3 regions of the Microbacterium sp. Root1433D1 genome follow, and region 1 is predicted to be linked to each of the others. Evidence: predicted binding sites of a transcription regulator. Region 1 holds the regulator's gene; each other region holds the start of a gene.
What was found. The regulator LexA, encoded in region 1, represses DNA repair genes until DNA is damaged. The targets are predictions, from matches to a motif close to TCGAACANNTGTTCGA.
Positions count from the first base shown of each region.

Region 2: a site for LexA is predicted at 1,805-1,820, ahead of recA (recombinase RecA). Genes of this name have one in related genera too.
Region 3: a site for LexA is predicted at 1,216-1,231, ahead of ASD13_RS00980 (HNH endonuclease signature motif containing protein). Genes of this name have one in related genera too.

Region 1 covers NZ_LMFN01000003.1:927,588-930,857, reverse strand. The annotation lists gene ASD13_RS15440 (histidinol-phosphate transaminase) at 1-530, opposite strand, end outside; gene ASD13_RS15435 (LysM peptidoglycan-binding domain-containing protein) at 597-965, opposite strand; gene lexA (transcriptional repressor LexA) at 1,255-1,941, shown strand; gene ASD13_RS15425 (S9 family peptidase) at 2,068-3,270, shown strand, end outside.
Region 2 covers NZ_LMFN01000002.1:816,503-819,772, reverse strand. The annotation lists gene pgsA (CDP-diacylglycerol--glycerol-3-phosphate 3-phosphatidyltransferase) at 1-573, shown strand, start outside; gene ASD13_RS09855 (CinA family protein) at 570-1,055, shown strand; gene ASD13_RS09850 (helix-turn-helix domain-containing protein) at 1,197-1,505, shown strand; gene ASD13_RS09845 (DUF3046 domain-containing protein) at 1,524-1,748, shown strand; gene recA (recombinase RecA) at 2,018-3,064, shown strand; gene ASD13_RS09835 (regulatory protein RecX) at 3,064-3,270, shown strand, end outside.
Region 3 covers NZ_LMFN01000001.1:215,083-218,352, reverse strand. The annotation lists gene ASD13_RS00990 (aldo/keto reductase) at 1-733, shown strand, start outside; gene ASD13_RS00985 (DUF4259 domain-containing protein) at 740-1,120, opposite strand; gene ASD13_RS00980 (HNH endonuclease signature motif containing protein) at 1,263-2,603, shown strand; gene ASD13_RS00975 (ABC transporter substrate-binding protein) at 2,919-3,270, shown strand, end outside.

The sequences.
Region 1 (3,270 bases):
ACGTCGAGCCCCAGCGGCGTGCCGGTGGGGTTGTTGGGCGAGCAGAGGATCACCACGTCCGGGTCGGCGGCCCGCACCTGCTCGGCGGCCTCCTCCGGCGTGATCGTGTAGTCGGGCTGCCTGGTGCCGGCGATCCACCGCGCCCCGGTCCCCTGGGCGATCAGCGGGTACATCGAGTACGTGGGCGCGAAGCCGAACGCCGTGCGCCCCGGCCCGCCGAACGCCTGGAGGATGTGCTGGAGCACTTCGTTGGACCCGTTGCCCGCCCAGATCTGCTCGGGGGTGAGCCCGTGCCCCAGATACTCGGCGAACGACTCACGAAGGGTGCTGAACTCCCGGTCGGGGTAGCGGTTGACGTCGCGGATCGCCACGGCGATGTCGTCGAGGATGTCGCTGGCCACTTCATCCGGGATCGGATGTGTGTTCTCGTTCACGTTGAGCGCGATCGGAAGGGGCGCCTGCGGAGCGCCGTACGGCGTCAGTCCGCGAAGATCATCACGTAGCGGGAGATCGTTGAGGGAGAGGGTCACCCTTCCCATGTTAAGCGGCGCCCCGAGTCGATGACGCAAAGTTGCTGCAGCGACGCTGCGGCAGGATCAGTTCACGTACTGGGCCGGGATGGCCAGTGTCTGACCGATCTGGAGCTCGCCACCACGCAGCAGGTTCATCCGGCTGATCTCACCGATCACGTCGCGCGGGTCGGCGTCGGGGGCGACGCCGGTGGCGATCGACCAGAGCGTGTCGCCGGGCATGACCGTGACGGTCTCGACGCTGACGGCCGCGGTGTCTGCACCCGAGGCGATCGCACTGCCACCGCTGAGTGCGGCGAACGCGATGCCGACCGCGAGCGGCACGGAGGCGAAGGCCAGCAGCACGGCGCGGCCACGCGTCGTCAGTCGGAGTCGCGTCGAAGGACGGGTCGACGCCGGAACGACTGCTGCGGTGCTGAAGCTGATGCTGCTCATGTGGTGCTCCTTAGCCTGTCCCGGAGCCGTGAGGCGACCGGGGAAGTTGGCGTAGCGTTCGCATTCCCGCCTCGGCCGGGAGCCGTGAATGCGAAGCTACGTACCGAAGATATCTTCGAGTTCGAACATCTGTCAAGTATTCTTCGAAACCCCGCCGACGATAAGGCCGACACGCTCGAACAGATCTTCCAGATCGGCCCGATTCTCGGATACGGTTTCGATAAGGACACCCCACCACGGGCCTCCGACATTCGAAGAGGGACGTCGGATCACGCACTGAAGGAGCACCATGAGCGAGAACTCTGCCCCCGAGTCGGAGGCACCGCGCACGCGCCGCCGGAAGAGCCTCAGCCCGAAGCAGATGGCGATCCTCGAGGTCATCCAGAACTCGATCGCGCACCACGGCTACCCGCCGAGCATGCGCGAGATCGGCGACGCCGTCGGCCTCAAGTCCCTCTCCAGCGTCACCCACCAGCTCGGACAGCTCGAGCTCAGCGGCTATCTGCGCCGCGACCCCGGGAAGACGAGAGCTATGGAAGTGCTCATCGATCTGCCTGGTACCAGCACCGAGAGCCCCGCCGACGTGGCGACCCCGGTCGGAGACGCCGCGCTCGTCCCCCTCGTCGGGCGCATCGCAGCCGGCGTGCCGATCACCGCCGACCAGCAGGTCGAGGAGATCTTCCCCCTCCCCCGCCAGCTGGTGGGCAAGGGCGACCTCTTCATGCTCAAGGTCTCCGGCGAGTCGATGATCGATGCCGCCATCTGCGACGGCGACTGGGTCGTCGTCCGCTCCCAGAACAGCGCCGAGAACGGCGAGATCGTGGCGGCGATGCTCGACGGCGAGGCCACCGTGAAGGTGCTGCGTCGCCGCGACGGCCACACCTGGCTGCTCCCCCGCAACTCCGCGTTCGAGCCCATCCTCGGCGATGAGTCCGTGATCCTCGGCAAGATCGTCGCGGTACTGCGCGCGGTCTGAGACAAGACGGCACGACGAAGCCCCCCGGGTACCGGGAGGGGCTTCGTGGCGTCGGGCAACGGATCAAGACCGCGATGCTCCCGTCCTGACGCACGGGCGTCCACCTTCGACGCCTAGGCTCGAAGCATGTCGTCGTCCCCCTACGGTTCCTGGCCCTCGCCCTTCTCCGCGGCCTCCGTCGCGGCCTCCTCTCCGCGCATCGACGGAGCCCGCTTCGTCGGTGCGGAGATCTGGTGGGGTGAGTCGGTACCCGCCGAGAAGGGACGCGTGACGGTGCGGAGTTCTTCCGGCTCCGAAATCCTCCCCGCCCCCTGGAGCGCGCGCTCTCGCGTGCACGAGTACGGCGGAGGCGCCTGGACGGTCGATGAGCACGGCACGCTGTTCTTCGTCGATGCAGGAGACCAGCGGGTGCGCCGCCTGAGCGTCGGAGCCGAACCGGTCGCCCTTACCGCCCCGGGCCCCTCACACGGCGGTCTGCGCGTGCAGAACGGCCGCCTGCTGGCCGTGCGCGAAGACCTCTCGACCACGCCGCACCTCCGCTCGGTCGTCGAGATCCCGCTCGATGGATCCGCCGCCGAAGACCCGTCCGCGATCAGGGTAATCGTGCAGGGAGACGGCTTCTTCGCCCACCCCGCCCTCTCTCCCGACGGCACCCGCGCGGCATGGGTCGGCTGGGATCGAGGACGGATGCCGTGGGAGGACGCGCACGTTCAGATCGCAGAGGTCCCCGGCGGGGCGCCGCACACGATCCCCTCGCGGGCGGCGCTGCAGCCGGAGTGGCTCAGCGACGCGGAGCTGATCTTCGCCGACGATCCCGACGGTCGCTGGGCTCTGCAGCGTGTCACGCTCGATGGGGTGACTCCCACCGGGCCGGCGCGACCGTTCGCCCCTGCCGGCGCTCCTGTCGATGCGGACACCGGCTACGGGCTGTGGGTGCTCGGCAACCGCTGGTACCAGCCGCTCGACGACGGCCGCATCGTCGCCGTCCGTACGAACGGCCGCGACGAGGTCGTCGTGATCGATGCCGACGGCGGCGTGAGCGTGATCGACTTCCCCGGTGACGGCCACGTGAGCATCGATGCCGTCGACGGCACCAGGGTGCTCCTCTCCGGCAACGGCTCTCGGGCGACGGCGGGCCTGTGGTGCGTCGACATCGAATCCGGCGAGTTCACCGCCGTGCGCGGTGGCGAGCCGGTCGATCCGGAGTGGATGCCCGCGTCCATCCCGATCGAGATCGAGGGTCCCCGCGGCGCGGTGCACGCATTCGCCTATCCTCCGGCCAACCCCGACGCGTCGGCGCCCGACGATGAGCGCGCACCCTACGTCGTG
Region 2 (3,270 bases), on a different contig from region 1:
GCCATTCCTCGGCAGCTTCCCAACGCCATCACCGTCGCGCGCATCCCGCTGGCGGTCGTCTTCTTCATCCTCTTGCTGCTGGGCGGCCAGTACGGCCTTCCCGACCCCGGCCTCCGTTGGGCCGCCGCGATCATCTTCATCGTCGGCATCTCGACGGACTGGGTCGACGGCTACCTCGCACGCAAGTACGACATCGTCAGCGACTTCGGCAAACTCTGGGATCCCATCGCCGACAAGATGCTCACGGGCGCTGGGTTCATCGGGCTCGCCATCCTGGGCGAGGTCAGCTGGTGGATCGTGGCGATCATCCTGGTGCGCGAGTGGGGGATCACGATCCATCGGCTCATGGTCGCCAGCGAGCATGTCGTCGCCGCGGCCTGGATGGGCAAGATCAAGACGGCATTCCAGGGGGTCGCGCTCGGCTGGGCACTGCTTCCGTTGCACTACCTCATCGGTCTCGACGCCTGGACGCTGATCACCTTCATCCTCATGCTCATCGTCCTGGTGCTCACGGTGGTGAGCGGCATCGACTACATCGTGGCGCAGGTGCGGGGTTCGCGCCGGAAGCCATGAGCGAAGAGAGCGCCGCGGTCCTCGCAGCGCTGGGTCGGCGCGGGTGGACGCTCGGGATCGCCGAATCGCTGACAGGTGGCGCTCTGTGCGCGGATGTCGTCGCCATCCCCGGCGCATCCGCGGTGCTTCTCGGGGGCGTCGTGGCCTACGCGACGCCGGTGAAGGCGACCGTGCTGGGAGTGGACGCGGCTCTTCTGGCCGCACACGGACCGGTGCACCCGCAGGTCGCTCTGCAGATGGCCGACGGCGTCAGAGACGTGGTCGGTGTCGGGGGTGTGCCAGCCGATGTAGGCGTGTCGACGACGGGGATCGCCGGCCCGGACTCCCCGGACGGCCAGCCGGTCGGCACTGTGCACATCGGAGTCGTGACCCCTGTAGCGTCGCGGACCACGGCCTTCCACTTCAGCGGGGACCGCGACGCGATCCGGGCGCAGGCCGTGGCAGCAGCACTCCGAGAGGTGCTCGCGGTGGTGGCGGAATAGTGACGCCCTCGGCCTGGTTATCTCTCTTGTGCTCACACTAAAACCACAGAGTGCAGGGGTAGATTCTGTGCAGGCCAGGGGTACTAGACTGGCTGTCTCATCGGGGGAGACCTCGAACGATCACTTGGGGAGGAGGTTCCGATGATTCTTGTTCGACAGGAAATCGGCGATGTGCTGAGGGACTTCCGCCTGCAGAAGGGGCGCACGCTCCGGCAGGTCGCAAGCAAGGCATCGGTTGCCCTCGGCTACCTCAGTGAGGTCGAGCGCGGGCAGAAGGAGGCGTCGAGCGAGATCCTCGCATCCGTCGCCGATGCGCTCGACGTTCCCATCTCGACGATCATGCGCGAGGTCGGAGATCGCATCTCCGTGCTCGAGGGCATCCAGGTGTTCCCGGACGTCGTTCCGGACGACCTCGTGGCCTCGATCGAACCCCAGCTCTCTCTGCACTGACCCACGGTCAGGCCAGCGATGCGTCGTAGCGAGTTCCTCCGCGCCGTCGAGACAGAGTTCCAGGCGCGTGCCTCCTCTCTGGTGAACGACCTCGGTCTCAGCGCCGTCGGCGGCCGTACGGCTGTGGAAGCGCTGGCCGACGGCACTCCACCGCGCGAGATCTGGTTGGCGCTGTGCGCCGAGATGGATGTGCCGGAGAACAGGCGGCATGGCGTCGGCAGGCAAGAGCCGCGCGGACGCTGACCCGTCTCTCGATGTCCGATGCCTACGGGACACGCGATGAGATCCACGGCGTGTCGTCGAAGATCTGTTCGAAGCGGGCGTAGTCTTCTGCACAAGTGGTTCAGGGAATCTGTTCTCCACGGTATGTGAGCTCGCGGCGTCGATGTCGGTGGCCTCTCCTACGGTGGAAAACGAGCCGAAGAGCCATTACGCCTTGTCGGAGAGTTTCTCCCAACCGGGAGAGCCGCGACAGCCTACAGGCGGCATCACGCGCGCAGAAGGAGCACATCATGCCATCACCCGCCGACCGCGAGAAGTCCCTCGAGACCGCCCTCGCCCAGATCGACCGCCAGTTCGGAAAGGGCTCGGTCATGCGGCTGGGCAGCGATGAGCGTGCCCCCGTGGCCGTCATCCCCACCGGCTCCATCGCCCTCGACGTCGCCCTCGGCGTCGGAGGTCTCCCGCGTGGTCGAATCGTCGAGATCTACGGACCGGAGTCCTCGGGTAAGACGACTCTCACCCTGCACGCGATCGCGAACGCTCAGCGCGCCGGCGGCATCGCCGCCTTCATCGACGCCGAGCACGCGCTCGACCCGGATTACGCCGCGAAGCTCGGTGTCGACATCGACGCGCTTCTGGTCTCCCAGCCCGACACCGGTGAGCAGGCGCTCGAGATCGCCGACATGCTCGTGCGCTCGGGGGCCATCGACCTCATCGTCATCGACTCCGTGGCCGCGCTCGTCCCTCGCGCCGAGATCGAGGGTGAGATGGGCGACTCGCACGTGGGTCTGCAGGCGCGACTCATGTCACAGGCGCTGCGTAAGCTCACGGGTGGTCTGAACCAGACCAACACCACGATGATCTTCATCAACCAGCTTCGCGAGAAGATCGGTGTGTTCTTCGGCTCGCCCGAGACCACCGCCGGTGGTAAGGCGCTGAAGTTCTACGCCTCGGTCCGCATGGACATCCGTCGTATCGAGACGCTGAAGGATGGCACCGACGCCGTCGGAAACCGCACCAGGGTGAAGGTGGTGAAGAACAAGATGGCACCGCCCTTCAAGCAGGCCGAGTTCGACATCCTCTACGGCGTCGGCATCTCCCGCGAAGGCAGCCTGATCGATTTCGGTGTCGAGCACGCCATCGTGAAGAAGTCGGGCTCGTGGTACACCTACGACGGAGACCAGCTGGGCCAGGGCAAGGAGAACGCGCGAACGTTCCTGCTCAACAACCCCGACATCGCGCTGGCCATCGAGACGCAGATCAAGCAGAAGCTCGGCATCGGCGGCGCGGCTGTGCCGGCGGCTGCAGACGAGCTCGCCGAGCGTCGTCCGGCCTGATGAACGACACTCGTGGGGGCGATCCGGATCGGGTCGCCCCCATCATCCCTCTCTTCGGCGGTGCATCGAAGAAGCCTGCCTCGACGCGACCGGCTCAGAACCTGGAGCGTGGCCAGGAGGCGGAAGAACCTTCGTCACGTACCGGCGATGCGGCCGTATGGCGTACGACCTGGGACGCGCCGCCCGCGGGGGTTTCCCGTATCGAC
Region 3 (3,270 bases), on a different contig from region 1:
GGCGAGCGGCGTCGATCGCGACGACATCACCCTGTGCGGCAAACTGTGGCTGTGGGACTGGCCGAACCAGGGATTTCGTCAACAGCTCGTCGAGTCGCTCGGGCGGGCCGGCCTCGAACGCTTCGACACGGTGGTGGTCGGCGACTACGGGGAGGCGCCCGACATGCCGCGCCTCGTCGCCGAGGTGAACGCGCTGATCTCCGAAGGCCTCGTCGACAGCTGGGGCATCAACAACTGGCAGATCGCCCACACTAGGCAGGCTCTCGACGAGGCGGAGACGCAGGGGGCTGTCGCACCGGCGTTCGCACAGCTGAAATACGGCATCGCGCGCCGATCGATGGCCGAGGGGGAGGCGTACGGGGCGTTGTTCGATGCGGGCGTGCTCACCCTGCAGGCGTCCGACGTCTTCGAGGGCGGGATCCTCGCCACCGGGCGGCTGCCCGAGCGGAAGATCGGCGCGGATGTCGGAGGGATCCGTGAGCAGATCGCCGCGATCTACCCCGAGGTCGCGCGGGTGGCCGCCGGATTCGGTGTCACACCGGCGGCACTGGGCATCGCCTTCTGCCTCTCGAACCCCGCGACCGCGAACGTGCTGTTCGGTGCCTCCCGGCTCGCGCAGCTGGAGCAGAACCATGCGGCACTCGCGTTGGCGCTCGCGCATGGTCCCGAGGTGCGTGCGGCGCTCGCCGGGTGCTGGGTCGACCGTGACGTGCGCGCCGACGGTGTGTGGTGAGGTCGGCTACGCCTCGCGCTCGTGAGCGAGGGCTACGGCACGCTCGAACGTCGAGACGATGACCTGGCGTCGATCGGTGCGGTAGTCCTCGTCCGGTTCGAGCTCGTCGATGTAGTCGTCCCAGACCCGGATGTACCGGTCTCGCCAGCCCTCGAGCGTGCTGCTCGACGGGAACGTGGCACCCACTCGCCCCGCGGACCCGATGTCGGTGAGGATCTCCAGCCACGCGGGAGCCATGGCTCCGCCCCATTCGTCCGGCTGCAGCTCGGTGTCGTCGTCCTCATCGGCGAACACCTCGGTGATCTTCGCGATGAGCTCGTCGGTGATCTCGCTCAGTGCGTCGGCGACCGTGTCGTCGTCGAAGTTTCCCGGTCCCCACGTGCCCATGTCTTCCTCTTCCTGTCGGCTGTTGCGGTCGGACCCAGTGAACCATGTGAGCGTGGTGTCGGGCGGAGGGTCAGCGGCAGAATGCCGGCATTTGTTCGAAGATAAGTTCGAATGTCGAGAGGTGATTCGGTAAAATCGAATCATGTCGAAGCTGGTCGAGTTGCACGAGGCGATGTCCCGCCTCGATGCGGCATGGGCCGACGCCGATGGATCCGGTGAGCTGTCGCGAGAGCAGCTGATCGCCGTGAGCGCATCCATCGGGCTGCTGCAGCGGCGGCTGGATGCGGTGCACATCGAGGTCGCGGCATGCATCTCGCGCGAGTCTCGTCCCGAGTTGGGTGCGGAGGGTCTCGCGAAGCAGCAGGGCTACCGGAATCCGGCGACGTTGATCGCGGCGACCGTCGGCGTCTCGCGTGGCGATGCGACCCGGCTGGTGAAGGTCGGAGAAGCGGTCGCGCCGCGCGAGGATCTCCTCGGGGCGCCTCTGCCGGCGAAGTATCCGAGAGTGCGTGAGGCGCTCGGGTCCGGCGCGCTGAGTGCTCAGGTGGCTGCCGCGATCATCGCCCTGCTGGATCGGTGTCGCGTCTCGGCGGGCCCGGTGCGGGTCGCCGAGGCGGAGTCTCTGCTGGTGGAGAAGGCGGTCGGGCTCGCTCTCGACGACGTGCGCAAGCTGGTCGTGAGGGCGGAGGCGTGGCTGGACCCGGATGGAGTGGAGCCGCGCCTGGAGGAGCAGCGTTCCCGCCGAGCTTTGACCATTCATGAGCGCGACGGGATGGTGCATCTGAACGCCGTCCTCGACGCCGAGACCGCCGCTCCTGTCGTGACGGCCATCCGCGGCTACGTGACCGCCGCGTTCGCCGCGCGAAAGAACGCGGCCGCGCCGGACGCGCCGGACGCCGATCGTCGCACCGTTCCAATGATCCAGGCCGACGCTCTCTCCGTGTTCGCGGGCCACGTTCTCGAGTGCGACGCCCGGGTGCCGTTGGCGGGTGCGACCGTCGTGGTGCGGATGAGCCTCGACGACCTGGAAGCCGGCGCCGGTTCCGCTGAGATCGACGGAATCGAGCAGCCGGTCAGCGTCGGCGCGGCGCGACGGATGGCCGCAGGCGGGGGAGTGATCCCCTGCGTGCTCGGTGCGGCGAGCGAAGTGCTCGATTGGGGTCGGGAGAAGCGCCTGTTCACGCGCTCGCAACGGTTGGCGTTGGTCGAGCGGGATGGTGGATGCGCCATGTGCGCGCTGCCGCCCGAGATGACGAAGGCGCATCACATCCGATGGTGGAGTCGAGACCACGGTCCGACCGATCTCTCGAACGGCGTGCTGCTGTGCGAGACCTGCCACCATCGGATCCATGACAACGGGTGGGATATCCGTATCGATGGCGGTGGGAGCCGCGGCAGGGTGTGGTTTCTCCCACCGGCCACGGTCGACCCTGCGCGGGCTCCGCGCCTGGGTGGCAGGGCGCGCTTCGACATCGCTGCTTGAACGCGTGGCGTGGATGTGTGGCCTGAACGCGTGGCCATGGATGAGTGGCGTGAGTGCGTGGCCCCGAAAGCGCCGCCTGAGCACGCTGCCTGCGCGTCTCGCCGGCGACCGGCGCTCCACCATGCCTGCACGCTCGGACAAGCCCGGTGCGCGCCGGGGCATGAGCGGGGCGCCCAGGGGAGCGAAAGGCTCTTGCGCTCTTTTTCCACGCATGTAGACTAACCAGCGCGACACATCGAGGTGACGCCGGATCCGGTCTCCGGTCAGCGGCACTCCGAGCCTTCTTCACCACCCTTGCACCCGAGAGAAGGAACCATGAAACGAATGCCCCTCGCGCTCGCCGCAGCCGTGGCCGCGACCCTCGCGCTCACCAGCTGCAGCGCAGGCGCAACACCCTCCCCGTCCGACGGCAGTGCTGCCGACGGCCCTGACGCCCTCAACATCGGCAACTTCCTCGACGTCACGTCGTGGGATCCCTCGCTCGCCGACATCGGCTTCGACGGCCCCTACCTCTCCGCCGTCTACGATGCCCTGATCGCTCTGGACGCGGACGGCAAGCCGGTCCCGTCCCTCGCGACCGAATGGACCGTCGCCGACGACGACCTCAGCATCGACCTCGACATCCGTACCGATGCCGTGTTCAGCGACGGCACCCCGGTCGACGTCG